2 regions of the Paenibacillus sp. V4I7 genome follow, and region 1 is predicted to be linked to the other one. Evidence: riboswitches for the same ligand, from Rfam matches in the RefSeq annotation. Region 1 holds a riboswitch; the other holds the start of a gene.
What was found. Region 1 has a riboswitch for ZMP and ZTP ahead of rpiB (ribose 5-phosphate isomerase B). Riboswitches for the same ligand answer to the same signal wherever they lie in the genome.
Positions count from the first base shown of each region.

Region 2: it holds a riboswitch for ZMP and ZTP, as region 1 does, so the genes downstream of both, QFZ80_RS20245 (DJ-1/PfpI family protein) here and rpiB (ribose 5-phosphate isomerase B) in region 1, are expected to answer to the same signal.

Region 1 covers NZ_JAUSZD010000002.1:7,195,335-7,203,357, forward strand. Annotated here, with positions in the region: gene QFZ80_RS33650 (AtpZ/AtpI family protein) at 1-35, opposite strand, end outside; gene wecB (non-hydrolyzing UDP-N-acetylglucosamine 2-epimerase) at 249-1,385, opposite strand; gene upp (uracil phosphoribosyltransferase) at 1,481-2,110, opposite strand; gene QFZ80_RS33665 (ABC transporter substrate-binding protein) at 2,305-4,143, opposite strand; gene QFZ80_RS33670 (serine hydroxymethyltransferase) at 4,282-5,532, opposite strand; gene QFZ80_RS33675 (TIGR01440 family protein) at 5,598-6,203, opposite strand; gene rpiB (ribose 5-phosphate isomerase B) at 6,244-6,702, opposite strand; ZMP/ZTP riboswitch at 6,806-6,886, opposite strand; gene QFZ80_RS33685 (low molecular weight protein arginine phosphatase) at 6,963-7,556, opposite strand; gene QFZ80_RS33690 (manganese efflux pump MntP) at 7,615-8,023, opposite strand, start outside.
Region 2 covers NZ_JAUSZD010000002.1:4,117,385-4,125,407, reverse strand. Annotated here, with positions in the region: gene QFZ80_RS20270 (GerAB/ArcD/ProY family transporter) at 1-535, shown strand, start outside; gene QFZ80_RS20265 (Ger(x)C family spore germination protein) at 532-1,653, shown strand; gene QFZ80_RS20260 (GerAB/ArcD/ProY family transporter) at 1,709-2,809, shown strand; gene QFZ80_RS20255 (Ger(x)C family spore germination protein) at 2,806-3,930, shown strand; gene QFZ80_RS20250 (hypothetical protein) at 4,045-4,266, shown strand; gene QFZ80_RS20245 (DJ-1/PfpI family protein) at 4,443-5,036, opposite strand; ZMP/ZTP riboswitch at 5,099-5,177, opposite strand; gene QFZ80_RS20240 (GlcG/HbpS family heme-binding protein) at 5,328-5,801, shown strand; gene QFZ80_RS20235 (sugar phosphate isomerase/epimerase family protein) at 5,864-6,694, opposite strand; gene kduD (2-dehydro-3-deoxy-D-gluconate 5-dehydrogenase KduD) at 6,695-7,447, opposite strand; gene QFZ80_RS20225 (DeoR/GlpR family DNA-binding transcription regulator) at 7,466-8,023, opposite strand, start outside.

The DNA.
Region 1 (8,023 bases):
CGCCATGGATTGTCATCTGGCCTTGGTGATTCCAAAATCGTCAACGCCTTTCGTTTCTAGAGGGATTTTGGGCCATGCAGGTGAATCCTCATATATTGTATCGGAGCGGTCTTTCTTTTGTCAATTGACATAACTTCACAAGTCTCTTTGTGAGAAACTCCTCAGAGCCTTGCGGCTCTAGGGTTTGCGAGATTCCAAACCAAACAGTACAACTGTACGCTGTAGCGTTTGTCATGATTTTGTCACGGTTAGAATGCTTCCGGACGCTCAGAGGTCTTGCCGAAGTGATAAAGTATCGCTTGCACGATGCGTTCGGACGATTTTCCATCCCCATAAGGGTTGGCGGCTTGACTCATTTTGTTGTATAAATCTGGATCCGTTAGAAGCGCGCGAGCACACTCATAGACCACTTCCTCATCCGTTCCAACGAGTTCGAGCGTACCTGCCTGAATACCCTCCGGACGTTCTGTCGTATCGCGCAGAACTAGAACCGGCACACCAAAAGACGGCGCTTCTTCTTGAAGACCACCAGAGTCTGTCAGGATCATATGGGCGTGCGGATAGAAGTTGTGGAACTCGAAAACGTCAAATGGGTCTACCAGCTTGATGCGTGGATGATTGCCCAGGATCTCATGTGCAGGTTCCTTAACTGCAGGACTTGGATGCACGGGATAAACGATCGCAATATCTTCGAACTCATCCGCAATACGTTTGACAGCACGGAAGATTTGACGGTGAGGCTCACCTTGCGCTTCACGGCGATGCGCCGTCATCAAGATTAGCTTACGGCCCGCTGCCCATTCCAATACAGGGTGTTCAAATTTCTCTTGTACCGTGTATTTAAACACATCCGTAACCGTATTCCCCGTCACATATATCTGGGATTCAGATTTATTTTCTTTCCGCAGATTATCAGCCGATTGCTGCGTTGGTGCAAAGTGTAGATCCGCTAGCACTCCCGTTAATTGACGGTTCATTTCCTCTGGGTAAGGGGACATTTTGTTCCACGTACGAAGCCCTGCCTCGACATGTCCCACTTGGATTTGCTGCATGAATGCCGCATAGCTTGCAAGGAATGTTGTCAACGTATCGCCATGCACGAGAATGAGGTCAGGCTTAGCTTCTTGGAAGACAGGCTCCAAACCTTGCAGTACACGCATCGTAATTTCATTCAGCGTTTGACGGTCTTTCATGACGTTCAAGTCGAAATCAGGTTTGATTTTGAAAATATCCAGCACTTGGTCGAGCATTTGTCGATGTTGAGCTGTCACACAGACAAGGGACTCAATATGTTCAGGATGCTTCTCCAGCTCCAAAATAAGCGGAGCCATTTTAATCGCTTCGGGTCTTGTTCCGAAGATCGTAATCACTTTTAAACGTTTCATCGGTTTCTTCTCCCCTTAGAGCTTTCTGTAAGAAAGCTAACTTCGTAAGCATTAACCTTAGAGCTTTGCATAGCAAAGCTATCTTCGTAAGCCAATTATTTAGTGCCGAACAGACGATCTCCTGCGTCACCAAGTCCCGGTACGATATAGCCATGATCGTTCAAGTAGTCGTCAACGGCGGCTACATAAATATCAACATCAGGATGCTCTTGTTGAACAGCTTTGATCCCTTCTGGTGCTGCAATTAAACACATCAGCTTCATTTGTGTACAGCCTCTGCGTTTCAGCACTTCAATCGCCATATTCGCGGATCCGCCTGTGGCCAGCATCGGGTCAATGACAATTAACTCCCTCTCCAGAACATCCGTCGGCAGCTTCACATAATATTCGACAGGCTGAAGCGTGTCAGGATCACGGTACAGGCCAACATGTCCAACTTTAGCAGCCGGAATCAGCTTAAGTATCCCGTCTACCATACCCAAACCTGCACGCAGGATCGGAATGAGTCCCAGCATTCTGCCCGAAATAATACGGCAATCTGCTGTAGTCACTGGCGTTTTCACCTGTACATGCTCAAGTGGAATATCTCTCGTAATCTCATAGGCCATTAATGTCGCAACCTCGTCTACGAGATCTCGAAAATCCTTTGTTTTCGTATTCTCATCCCGAATATAAGTTAGCTTATGTTGAATTAGCGGATGATCACAAATAAATAACTTCCCCATAATTTCCTCCTAAAAACTGCGCTTTATATGTATTTCACAAAAAAATATCGTCATGGAACGACAAACCTCGTCCATTATATCATATGTTATCCAACTTATCCTCTGTAAAACCAAAGCTCCCGTGAATATCCTTTAGACAAGAAAAAACCACTAGGATTATTCACCCGAGCGGCTTTGGTATAACATGATATTTATTATTCTTGATCTGTCACTTCAACGATTTCGGGGCAGAACCAGATGCTCTTGAAATCAAACCAACCGAGCGTATTGAAAGAAATACCTTGAAGGTGTGGGCTATACACTAATTGTTGGGTCGTATGAAGAAGAAATAAGACCGATTGGTTTTGCGATAATAATCCTTGCATGGAGCGGATTCGTTGCAAACGCACCTGACTGTCAGGCTCTGCTTCGATGGAGGCAATTGTTTCATCGAACGTTCTGCGCTGCTCATCGGTCGCGTATACGCGCAGCGCCAAGTTGCCTATCTTATACATCTCAATCAGACAACGGGCCTCATCGTCATCTGCGACAACCCCTCCGACAACGATATCTGCACATTGCATCCTATGCACCTTGGACATTTCCTCAAAAGAATATTCCTGTAGAACTACCTGAATTCCGATTTCGAGGCATCGAGCATGAACCCATTCAGCTAGGGCACGGTTTTTCGGGGTGAAAATCATCGTTATCGGCTGGTCTTCATATCCGCATTGACTTAGTAATTCTCTAGCACGTTCAGGTTGGTCATCATCCGGCAGTTCGACTGGCGAACCGGTCGGCAAGAAATCCGCGGCAGGTATCGCATTATATAGTCCCAGTTCCTTAATCATACCGCTACGGTTAAGAACTAGCTGCAGCGCTTGACGAAAACGGATATCCTGCTGAGGCCCTTCCTTTCGTAAATTAAAGACTAACATGCTGGAACCCAGCATCATGATTTCTTTTTTGCACCAATGCGCCGGTGCCGGCTGTTTAGAATGACTGAGCTTGCCCATTTGGAAGTTCAGCTGCTGCCACCTTCGCTCACTTACCATTTCCGGCACGCAAAGCAGTTCGATCCGATCCAGGTGGGCGGACTCCCGGTAATAATCCTCGAATGCTTCGAATGTTACGCCTCCTTCATCATACCTCGTAATCCGGAACGGACCCGTCCCGACGGGCAGCATGCCCGGATCACTCACTTTCTGAGCACTGTACACATCAGCCGGTACGATCGCGGCCTGATAGGAACTTACGTAGTGAGGAAACATATAATTCGGCGCATTCAACTCGACTCTTACGGTCAGCCGATCCACTGCGCGGATGTCTCTGACGGATTCCAGCAGCCATCGGTTTGGAGAATCTTCCGTGCCTAGCTTGCGTACCCGATTAAGTGAAAAGACCACATCTGCCGATGTCATCTCACGACCATGATGGAATCGCACCCGTTTACGTAAATAAAACGTCCAGATCGTTGCATTCTCATTACATTCCCACTCATGGGCCAAACCTGGCTCTAAGCTGCCGCAAGCAGGATCAAAATAGATCAGCGTATCGAAAGCCTGCTTCACGAAATGGAGATCACCAGAGAATAGCACATCCACAGGGTCTAGGGTCAAGACTCTCATCTGCATTGGCAATCGAAGGGTTTCAGGATCGCCAGACTCCAGGGTCCCTCTATACCCGAAGTAACTTCCTAACCAAGCTAAGAATCGATCCATGACTCCTGGATCCAATCCTTCTATTTGAAACAAACTCATCGCACTGTTCAAATTCCCCTGTTCAACATGCAATTTCGCTTCAGTAAACAATAGATCCTCGACGGAAGCCAGAAACCGGATCATAGAACGGTTGCCGCGCCCGCGACCCGGTGTCCAGGAAATCCATGCCATCTCAATCATCTTACGAATCAGTATTTTCACATTGCGTTCCGTACAATACAGGTAACCGGCTATTTCTTCAACGGACACGGGCACATCCATATCGATTTGTTGAAAATTGTGAACCCGCATGATGGTTGATTTCAACTGCACGTACTGTAAAACAAGCTGCATGGATGCAACCTCCTTTTACACGAATTATCAAGAAGTATAGGTCTGCCCCCATACTTTCGTCAACAGCCCCTGGACCGATAAAAGGGTAAAAAAAAGCCGACTCCAGAGAGCCGGCCTGAACATATTTTCAAATTACAATTAATAAGTTAAACCTGGGTAAAGCGGATACTGAGCTGTCAGGTCTTTCACTAAACCGCGTGCTTTCTCCAAAACAGCTTCGTCTTTCGGATTTTTCAGGGTAAGTCCAATCACTTTCGCGATTGTTTTCATTGCTTCTTCATTCATACCACGGGATGTTACAGCCGGTGTACCTAGACGGATACCGCTAGTAATGAACGGGCTTGTTGGGTCAAAAGGAATCGCGTTTTTGTTAGCTGTAATACCAATTTCGTCTAGAACGTGCTCAGCATCTTTACCCGAAATGTTCAAGCTGCGCAAATCGATCAGCATCAAGTGGTTATCCGTACCGCCGGAAACAAGGTTAATACCTTCAGCTGTTAAAGCAGTCGCCAATGCTTGCGCATTGTTGATCACGTTTTGTCCGTATGTTTTGAAATCTGGTTGCAGAGCTTCACCGAAGGAAACAGCTTTTGCTGCAATAGTGTGCATCAAAGGACCACCTTGGGTACCTGGGAAAACGGCTTTATCGATCGCTGCTGCCCAAGCTTTGCGCGTAAGAATCATACCGCCGCGAGGACCGCGAAGCGTTTTATGCGTTGTTGTCGTTACGAAATGTGCATGCGGCACTGGGTTCGGATGCAGACCAGCAGCAACAAGACCTGCGATATGAGCCATATCGACGAAGAACAGCGCGCCTACATCATTAGCGATAGAAGCCAAAGCTTCGAAATCGATCGTACGCGGGTAAGCACTTGCGCCAGCTACGAGCATGCGAGGCTTGTGTTTGAATGCAGCTTTACGAACATCGTCGTAATCAATGCGGAAATCTTTCTCGCTTACACCGTAAGCAACGAAGTTGTAGAGAATACCGGATGCATTCACGGGGCTGCCGTGCGTTAAGTGACCACCATGTGCCAGGTTCATACCCAGTACCGTATCTCCAGGGTTTAGAGCTGCCAAGTAAACAGCCATGTTGGCTTGTGCGCCGGAATGCGGTTGAACGTTCGCGTGCTCAGCACCGAAAAGCTCTTTTGCGCGATCGCGAGCGATATCTTCAACGATGTCTACGTGCTCGCAGCCGCCATAATATCTTTTGCCTGGGTAACCTTCTGCATATTTGTTCGTTAACACTGTACCCATAGCTTCAAGAACAGCTTGGCTAACGATGTTTTCAGATGCAATAAGCTCAATTTTGTCACGTTGACGGGCAAGTTCAAGGTTCATGGCTGCTACAATTTTAGGATCTTGTTTGCTCAAAAAGTTTGTCATATTAAATTCCTCCTACAGGGTAGTCTTATCTGATAAGTCTTAATTCAATTTGATATCTTAAAAGTTTAACAATCTGCATCGGGTGCGGCTGTTTGATAGAGTTGTTCCGCTTCATCAGGTAGGTATACAGCTCTTGTACCTCCAATCAGCTTAGGCCGGGTAAAAGCCATCGTTACATAGGCATGGCCAATATTACGCACTGGCGGCCTTGCTGGCACAGCAACTGGGCGCAGATGCATCCCGATGAGCGTGCTGCCAATATCGATTCCGGCATGTGCCTGAATCGTCTCGACAACGACCGGCTTCGTGAAATGGCGATACGCATAGGAGGCCATCGAACCTCCGGCCTTTGGCACTGGAATGACTGAGACTGGCTCAAGCTGAGGCGCACGCAATAGCAGCTCTTCCTCAATAACGATTGCACGGTTCAAATGCTCACAGCATTGAAAGGCTAAGTGCAGCCTGAACTCGCGGCTTATGCGCTGCGCCGTTTCGAAGAGCGGCTTAGCCGCATCAAGCGTACCTGAGGTACCGATCCTATGCCCGAGAATTTCACTCGTGCTCGTTCCGATAATCAGAATGTGACCTGATCTTAGATTGCCGACTTTGACCAATTCCCGAAGATTCGTTTCAAAAGCCTCGGCAACATTAGAAAGAATGGAATCTGTCATCATGATCCCTCGTTTCTGGAATTTTCCGTTAGGAAATATGCTATGGATGCAATGTGAAACGGTCTTCGATACTTTGCACTTTGTTAATACGATTCTGGTGGCGAACACCTTGGGAAAACTCGGTTTCGAGCCAGATTTTCACGATTTCCTCCGCTACACCCGGTCCAATAACACGTTCCCCTAGGGCAAGTACGTTCGTATCATTGTGCTCGCGCGTCGCTTTCGCTGAAAATAGATCGTGTACGAGTGCACATCGGATACCCGGAACCTTATTCGCGGCAATCGACATCCCGATACCCGTTCCACAAATCAGAATCCCTTTGTCAGCTTCGCCTGATACCACTTGCTCACAAACTTTAAGCGCATAGTCGGGATAATCGACCGAATCTGCACAGCTGCAGCCGTAATCGACGACTTGGTGACCTAATGACTCAATAAAAGGAATGATAACATCTTTCAAACGATAGCCTGCATGATCCGCACCTAAGGCAATTTTCATGAATAGAACGCTCCTTTGCTTGTTCGAATTCGACCATCCTATTATATCCCAAAGCTCACCAGAAAACGAAAAAAAGAGCGGACACGCTAGAAAACGCGCGTTGCTCTTTTGCCCAGGCGACCGGCCGTATAGCTCAATGCTCCATTGTGGTTACTCCCACTCGTCGCCAGTTACATTGAGTCTTGATTGATACCTCTATTTTATCGCATTCTACCCCATGTGTAAAGATGTATCCGCAATTCGTATATCTGAAACCTGAGTTATTTGGAGTCTTCGTTTCGTGCACGTATTTTCTGAACCAATTTATCTAAACTCCCGCTGATTTCCTCTGCCGTTCGTCGGTAAATCTCTATGGAGCCTCCATACGGGTCAGAAATATCAAAGTCAGGAATCGCATGTTCAAGTTTAAAAATGCGGCTTCTTTCTTCAACAGACACGGCTTGCGAAAGAGCCTGTTTGAGCTGAAGCTCTGTAACGAGCTGCTCCCTTTCCTCAATCGCCTGTAAAATACGAGCATCATCCTCGACGTACTCTTTGAGCGTAAAAGTTTTCTCAATCGCACTCGGAAACCGCTGGATGACCGTGCGTTTATGCCCCATCGTCATAGTCAAAATGAGATCAGCCCAATTCACTTCAGACTCTTGGATCGCCAAAGAACTAATGGACTCCTTGAAGCCCGCTTCCTGTAAAAGCGATGCACTATTTCGGGAAATTGGACCGCCCGTCACCGCGGATACCCCTGCTGAACGAACCTCCGCCGCAAGTCCTTCTTGGTGCACCCTGATACGCAGCAAACCTTCTGCTAATGGACTGCGGCACGTATTTCCTGTACAAACAAATAGAATTCGCAACATGATTCCCTCCTAATCGTAAACATAAGCTAAGACGAAAACTTTCTATACCAATATTGTATCACAGTAAAAACTTGATCCCAAACGTGAGCAAAATAAGTCCGCCAAACGCCTCGCCATACTCGCCTACCCAGCCGCTTACCCGTCTGCCAACCAACAATCCGGCAATAGATAGCAAGCCTCCAAACAGACCAAAGATCAGCACCGTCAACACAATATCCGTTGCGAACATACCAAGGGATACACCCACGGAAAATGAATCAATACTGACACTAAGTGAAAAGATCGTTAGACCCCAAATTGTCCTATGATCAAAAGAAGCCGCTTCTTCTCCACGAATCGAACTATATACCATATGCGAACCCAAAAGAATAAGCAAACACCCCCCGGCCGCTGTAGCGACATTCCCTAGCAGCAAAGAGACATATTGCCCCATAAACATCCCCATCAAAGGCATAAGAACGTGAAAA
Region 2 (8,023 bases), 3.1 Mb from region 1:
TACTACGTTCTTTTCTTATATCGGATTTGCTACCACGTTTATTTTGTATCCGTTTTTGAAGAACAAACAAAAAGCTTCTAGCGCTATCTTGATCTCCGATACACTGACGATGCTTGGATATTTGTTCATTACTGTTATCTGTTTTGTCTATTACAGCCCAGACGAAATTCAGAAGTACAACGAACCTGTGGTTAATATCTTAGAAGCCATCGAATTTAATTTTGTAGAACGGATGGAAGTGCTGTTTATCGCGTTTTTCTTGCTTATTTTTTCATTAGCGTGGATACCTACTATATACATGGGTGTTTTTTGTACAAGCTGGCTGCTCGGAAAGCAGGATCACCGCAATCATTTGCGGATACTGTGGTTGATCACTGCTCTGAGCACGTTTTTCTTCATACCAACTTTTAATCAGAACGATCGCATGAATGATTTTCTTATTCAGATTGGTATTGGAATCGAATATGTTTTTCCCGGTTGCTTACTCGTATATTTATGGGTGCAAGATCGCTTTCAGTGGGGGAAGCGTTTATGAACAAGCGGCTCCTTCATGCTATACTCATCGCCACGGTTATCGTCATCATTGCGAGCTGCAGTGACAGGTTAGATATGGAAGATGCTACACATGCCTTATTAGTAGGTTTTGATCTCGATAAAGAAAACGAGCTCATTCTATACAGCACATCTCCAGTTTTCAGCAAAAATGTCGAGAAAAAAACGCGTGAACTTAGAGTGAAACCACAGACGAATCGTCAATCAAGAGGAAAACAAGACAGTTATACAGAAGGCGTTTTCCAAGGGAGAAGTATTCAAGTCCTACTACTATCTAAGCGAATATTGCAGCAAGAAAATTGGTTCCAATTAACGGATGTTTGGTTTCGCGATCCGAAAAATCCGCTAACTCCAAGGATCATTGCTTTCGATGGACCTCTCTCTGAAATCATATACCTGAACCCGAAAGATCAGCCGATGCTGCCCATATTGCTGCGGGAAATGGTAGAAACGAAGAACGCCCGATCGGAAACGGTTAAGACGACTTTACAGGGGCTGCACCAACAAATACGTGAAAAGGGTGTCACTCCTATCATCTCTGAAGTTCGATTGAAAGATAAGCAGATTGCGATAACAGGGACGACACTGTTGGATCATAAAGGGAAATATGCTGATTCTCTGAACATGCAGGAAACTATTCTACTGCGCATATTGCAAAAAAATACAAAAAAGAGCGTCAACTTAACAATTCCCATTCCCGGCGAAATGAAGATTGGACCGTTCCATACAGATAAAGTAAGTTTAAACGCGGATGAAATAAAGGTGAAAATCAAGACCTCCTTCCTCAAGGACAAATTTCAGTTCCATATGCACATTACCATGCGCGTTGGACTATCGGAGCTTTTGTTCCCTTTCGACGTACGTAGTCAAGGAAAAGAGTTAGAGAATAAGATTACCGAACAAGTGCAAATGAATTTTGAAAACCTCATAAAGAAAATACAAACGGATAAAATTGATCCGATAGGGCTCGGGCTCTATGCGCAAGCGCATGAATATAGCCATTTCAAGAAAGTGGAAGATCATTGGGGTGAAACGCTGGCCAATGCGGACATTCATGTTTCCGTTAAAACAATCATAGGAGCTATGGGAACAGTGAAGTAACAGCCTTGTATGCATACGATGCGCTTCTTAATAGAAAGCTCTAGGGGGACAACAAGTGAAAAAATATACCTTGAATGAAATCACCTTCATGCAGTATATCCTTCTCAACTTCGGAATGGTTGTGAGTATCGGATTTTTGTCGCTGCCGCGAGTATTAGCCGAACAGGCAGGCACGGCAGGCTGGATTGCGCTCATCATCGTTTGGGTCATCTCCATAGTGGCGAGTCTGATCGTCATACAAGTGATGAAGAGGTACCCAGATGGTACCTTGTTAGATCTATTGTCGATGTACTTGGGCAAATGGGCAGGCAAAGCGGGAGCCGTCCTATTTGCCCTCTATCTCTTTTACTACGGATACACAGGTCTCGTATATACCATATTGATTTCAAAGCAATACCTTTTGCAGCAAACCCCTGATTATATCATTATGCTTCTGCTGCTCATTCCCACTTATGTTATTGTGCGGAACGGACCACGCATATTGGGCAGATATGTGGAAGTGATAATACTCCTATCTCTATGGATCCCCTTCGTTTATTTGATTCCGCTTAAGGATGCTCATTGGCTCCGTCTGCTTCCTGTTCTTAAAGAAGGATGGAAGCCTGTTTTCGCAGCGTTACCATACACTTTATATTATCATATAGGTTTTTCAACCACGTTTATTTTGTATCCGTTTCTCAAAAACAAGCGGAAGGCCGCAGCAGGAATCGTTATCTCGTATACATTGACGATGCTCATGTATTTGTTCATTACCGTTATCTGTTTCGTCTATTTCAGTCCAGATGAAATTCTGGAGTACAACGAACCGACGATCAATGTATTGAAAGCTATCGAGTTTAAGTTTATATCACGGATCGAAGTGCTATTTATCGCGTTTTATTTACTTATCTTTTCATTGTCATGGATACCCACGATGTACATGAGCGTTTTTTGTACAACTTGGCTAATTGGAAAGCAGGACCACCGCAATCATTTGCGGCTGCTTTGGCTTTTCATCGCTGTGGGCACGTATTTCTTCATGCCTACTTTTTTTCAAAGTGAACGGATGAATACTTTGCTTGGTCAGATCGGTTTTGTTGTTGAGTACTTAGTGCCTGGTTGTTTACTCCTGTATGTATGGATACATGATCGTTTGGGGTGGAGGAAGCACTTATGAACAAGCAGCCGCTGTACGTTTTGTTCATTATCATGATGATTGCAATTGTTCCGGGGTGCAGTGACCGGTTGGATCTGGAAGATACCACAAACAACCTAGCTCTCGGTTTGGATCTTGATAATGAAAACAACATGCTTGTATATATGAATAGCCCTGCATATGGCAGAGATATAAAGAAGAAAACACTAGAAGTCCAAGTGAAATCGCAAACAATTCGTCAATCGAGAGAGAAACAAGATGAATTTGCGCCAGGAGTTATTACAGGCAGAAAAGTTCAGGTCATACTTATTGGGAAACGCATCTTGGAACATGAAGACTGGTTTCGGATACTTGACGTCTTCTTTCGTGATATGAAAAATCCATTAACACCCAGAATTATCGCTGTCGATGGATATATCTCCGACATAATATTCCTACATCCGAAAGATCAGCCGATGTTACCTTTAATGTTGCGGGGGATGATCGATACGAAGAGCGCTAGATCGGAAACGGCAAAAACAACACTGCAGCAGCTGCATTGGCAAATGTATGAGAAGGGGGTTACGCCCTATATTTCCGAAATTCAGTTGGACAAGGCCAAACAGATCAGGCTGGTTGGCGTAACGCTTCTGGATCATAAAGGGAAGTATAAAACCTCTCTGAACATAGAGGAAACCAGTTTACTTCAAATATTGAATAAAAACGCCAAGAAGCCTGTTAGCTTTACACTTCCGATTCCTGGTGAAAAGAAGAGCGGTCCATTCCATACAGACCATTTAAGTATATCGGTTCAAGGAATGAAAACGAAAATAAAAACCTCGTTTAAGCAGAACAAGTTTCGGTTCGATATCAACATTAAAATGCCAGCCGGTCTTACTGAACGTTTATTCCCCTTTGATGTACGAAAGAATGGAAAAGAGTTAGAGAAAATGATTTCTGAACATATGCAAAAGCAATTCGATAGCCTCATCAAAAACATACAGAAGCATCAAATCGATCCGATCGGGCTTGGTCTCTATGCGCGGGCCCACGAATATAGTCAATACAAGAAAGTGGAGGATCATTGGGGAGAAGCGCTGTCAAAGGCAGACATTCATGTTTCCGTTAAGGTGATCTTAGGAAGTATGGGGCCCGTGAAGTGACTGATTTTGGAGCGTGTAACCACCTTTTTGACATAAAGTTGATCATGATTGGCAGCAAAAATTTGCGTTTTTCTACTTATGCCTTTACACTTAAAACAAAAATGGAGTGGTGAAATGAGTAAAGGCAGAGTTTGGAACAAGGGTAAACGCAACGGAGGTGGCGGACCAGCGGCTGGAACGGGTTATAAGGAAAAGCTAGCGGCCACCATGCAAGCGGAGGGTAAAACCGTCGAGATTATCGATCTTAAGAATCCGATAAATCAGGTTCAACGTATGAATCGTGAGAATTGGGTCGAGAGGCCCGTTCGTGTTAACCGTGAACAACCTAAAAAATAATACAGATAAGCCTATCCAGACACTTTATGAGTGTTGGGTGGGCTTATTTTATTTTGAAAGTTCCCCCCTGTTGTACAAAGTGCAACAACATGAAAGGGATGAGCGAGTAATTAAACACTTTTCTTTCACACTCTCGTCCAAGGCAAAGTGTAAGCCGTATATTCTCGAGTAGCTTATTACTCCAAATTTACATTTGATAACTGTCCCGCTTGATAGTAAGGGTAATCCATCTTTTGTTGAACTTGCTGTACGAAATGTGAATCCGTAAGCGATTCAATGACGAATAATCCTAAATCAATGGATGCCGAAACTCCGCCGCCGGTAAAAAGATTCCCGTCTCTGACGATTCGTTTTTTAACGACTTCGGAACAGTAAGGCGTCAATAAGTCATAAGCGGAAGGATTGGTGGTTGCCTTTTTTTCATGTAAGAATCCGGCTGCACCTAGTAACAACGCACCTGTACACACAGAAGCTTTGTAAGTCACTTTAGCTGAGGTTTGGAGCCAAGTGATGAAGGCAGAGTCGAATCTAAGGCTTCTCGTTGAAAATCCGCCAGGTACAAACAGGAGATCATATCCTGATAGGTCGGGATAGACATGTCTTGCCTTTACAGTTAAGCCTCGGTCGTCCGTAATTTCCTCCTTATTGGAGCAAAAATCCCAAGTGACGTTCTCTTTGGCTCCCAAAATGCCCATCCATGTGATAGCTTCAAAGAAGCCAGCGAAGTCTAACGTGGTCATTCCATCGAATAGTACGAATGCCATTTTCATACACAGCCACCTGACCTTTCAATTGTCATAAAAGCACAAAAAAGCATTTGATTAAGGATCAAATACTTTGCCCAGGCGTACGGCTGTTAGCAATGTGCTCCCTCATGGTTATCCATGTTTACGCCAGTCACACATCGGGTTGATTTCTATAATCTTACAATTACTCGCACCGAAATTCAATATCTTTTTTCAAGTGACGACCATGACATAAACCTTTCACGTCCCCATATGAATGGAAGAGGCGTTTGTTGCGTACGTCATAATGGCCGACAAGCTGGGAGGGAATGACTTATGAAATCGGTGTTTAAGCTTGAAGTAGAGGAAGCGAGAGTCATGATCGCAGCAGGCATACAAGCGGCAATAGAAGCGAATACAGCCGAAACGATATGTATCGTAGACGATGGCGGGTATCTAATTGCGTTAGAAAGAATGAATGGCGCTCGCAATACGAGCCCGGAAATCGCCATAGCTAAGGCTTTTACAGCTAGCGGTCACAGGCGTTCTACGCATTTGTTTAATCAGCCAGGTGGCCCAGCAACCATCCATGGTGAGGCATTTGGTATTCATGCAATGATGCCGGGTAAATTTGCCATTTTCGTCGGTGGGCTTCCGATTGTGGTGAACGGGAGTGTCATTGGAGGAGTCGGTGTAAGTGGAGGAAATGGAGAGGATGATATTGCGGTGGGGGTTGCGGCGTTAAAGGCGCTGCAGTCTTATTTGGGTAACGCGTATGAAGTCATGACAGAGCCTGATATAAAGAAATAGACATCATTTCAAATAGGAAAGCCCCAGTCCCTCAGATGATAGAGAGAACGGGGCCAATTTCCTTAACTCAAAAGGCTTCTTACGTATTGAATGGTTTCGTCAATCGTATCATCCGCAAGTTGTTCTAAAGAGATGTCGATCCCCGGTTTTACCCGGTGCAGCTTCTCTAAGAACGTTTTTGTTTGGAAAATACCCTTACCAGATCGTACCTCTTGCCGTTTGTTGTTCTGAATGACAACATCCTTAAGATGGGCAAGGACGATACGATCACCGAAAGCAGCAAAGGCTTGATCCAGGAAAACTTCTTGTGCCTCAACAGCAGTAGGTGGCATTAGATTCACTGGATCAAACACAACCCCCAGATTACTGGAAGGAATCTCATCCAAAATTCGAACCATTTTCTCAGTACTAGATAACGTGTGAGTGAATACGGGTTCGAGTCCGATGAAGACACCCCAACGCTCAGCTTCCTCTGCCAATTCTTCAACTGTTTGCTTGAGGATTGCCCAACCAATGGCTTCATAACGTTCGGAATCCTGCGAAAGGTAAGTCGTTAGGTCAGCTGTTTCCGTCGCAACGATAGAGGTACCAAAGTCTCTGGCGAAACGCAGATGCTCTTTGAACCGGTTGATTTCATGACGCCGCTGCTGCGGATCTGGATGAATCGGATTGATATAACAGCCAAGCACGCCAATCCGAATACCAGCACGATGGAATTGCTCGCCAATGTGGTTGGCCAGAGCAGGGCTGAGCCTACCGAGGCTGGTGTCAATATCACTAATCGCTTTGCTGAGTGCCAGTTGAACGAAGTCAATGCCTCGTCCGCTTAGCTTCTCTGTTAATTGCTTCAATGGAAGATGGCCGGCAGCATGGGCTAACGTTCCGATTCCCATCTATCTAGCCATCCATCCGCCGTCCACGCATAGTACGTGTCCGTTCATATAATCCGACGCATTCGATGATAAGAAAACAACAGGACCTTTCAAATCCTCTGGTGAGCCCCAACGGCCTGCCGGAATTCGATCTGTAATGGATTGTGTGCGTTTTTCATCTTTGAGGATAGGAGCTGTATTATTGGTCGTCATGTAACCAGGAGCAATGGCATTGATCTGGATACCTTTCCCGGCCCACTCGTTCGCTAATGCTTTAGTAACACCAGCGATAGCATGTTTACTCGCAGTGTAGCCAGGAACATTAATGCCTCCTTGGTAGGTCAGCATAGAAGCGATGTTCACGATTTTGCCGCTGCCGCGCTCAATCATGTGACGGCCAATCAGCTGGCATAAGAAAAAGGCAGAGTTCAAGTTCAGATCAATGACATCATGCCAATCTTGACGTCCATGGTCAACTGCCGGCGTACGTCGGATGATTCCGGCATTATTGACGAGAATATCGACGCCGCCGTAGATGCCGATGGCTTTGTTTACCACATCCTCAAGGATGTCTTCGTTGCTAAGATCAGCTGCGATCAGCTCGGCTTTGCCGCCTAATGCTCGGATGGCTTCTACCGTTTGTACGCTTTCGGAAGAGGATACGGCAATGACTTTTGCGCCTGCTTCAGCAAGGCCAATGGCCATCGCTTGACCAAGACCGCTGGAAGCGCCGGTTACGAAGGCTGTTTTGCCTGTTAAATTAAAAAGTGTCATGAAGGATACTCCTTTTCACTATTGAGTTACGATCTGGATGCCAGCCTCACGGTACTGCTTGGCAATATCAGCGGGTAGGGCACTGTCTGTTAGGATCATAGCCACTTCGGACAAGGCAGCGAACGTACGTAAGGCACACTGTCCGAATTTGTAATGATCGGCAACGCCATACACCGTTGCACTGTTTCTAATCAATGCACGTTTATAATCGGCATGATCACTCGTGTAGATGGTAAAGCCGTGCTGTAAATGAACACCAGTGGCAGAAATGAACGATTTCTGAATGTTGAGCTTATTCACATATTCCACGGCTTCAGGACCTGCGAGCATGTTGCGCAGACGGTAGCCGCCTGGAACAACCAGCCGAATTTCTTCCTTATGCAAGAGCTCGGAGATAATAAATAAATCGTTCGTTACAACAGTAAGCGGCTGATTTTCCAGCCGCCTAGCAATTTCAAGGGTTGTGCTGCCGCCATCGAGGGCAATAATATCTCTTGGTTGAATGTATCGCAGAGCAATCGTCGCGATTTCGGATTTCTGATCGGCATGCTTAATGATCGGCTCTTTCGTTGAAAG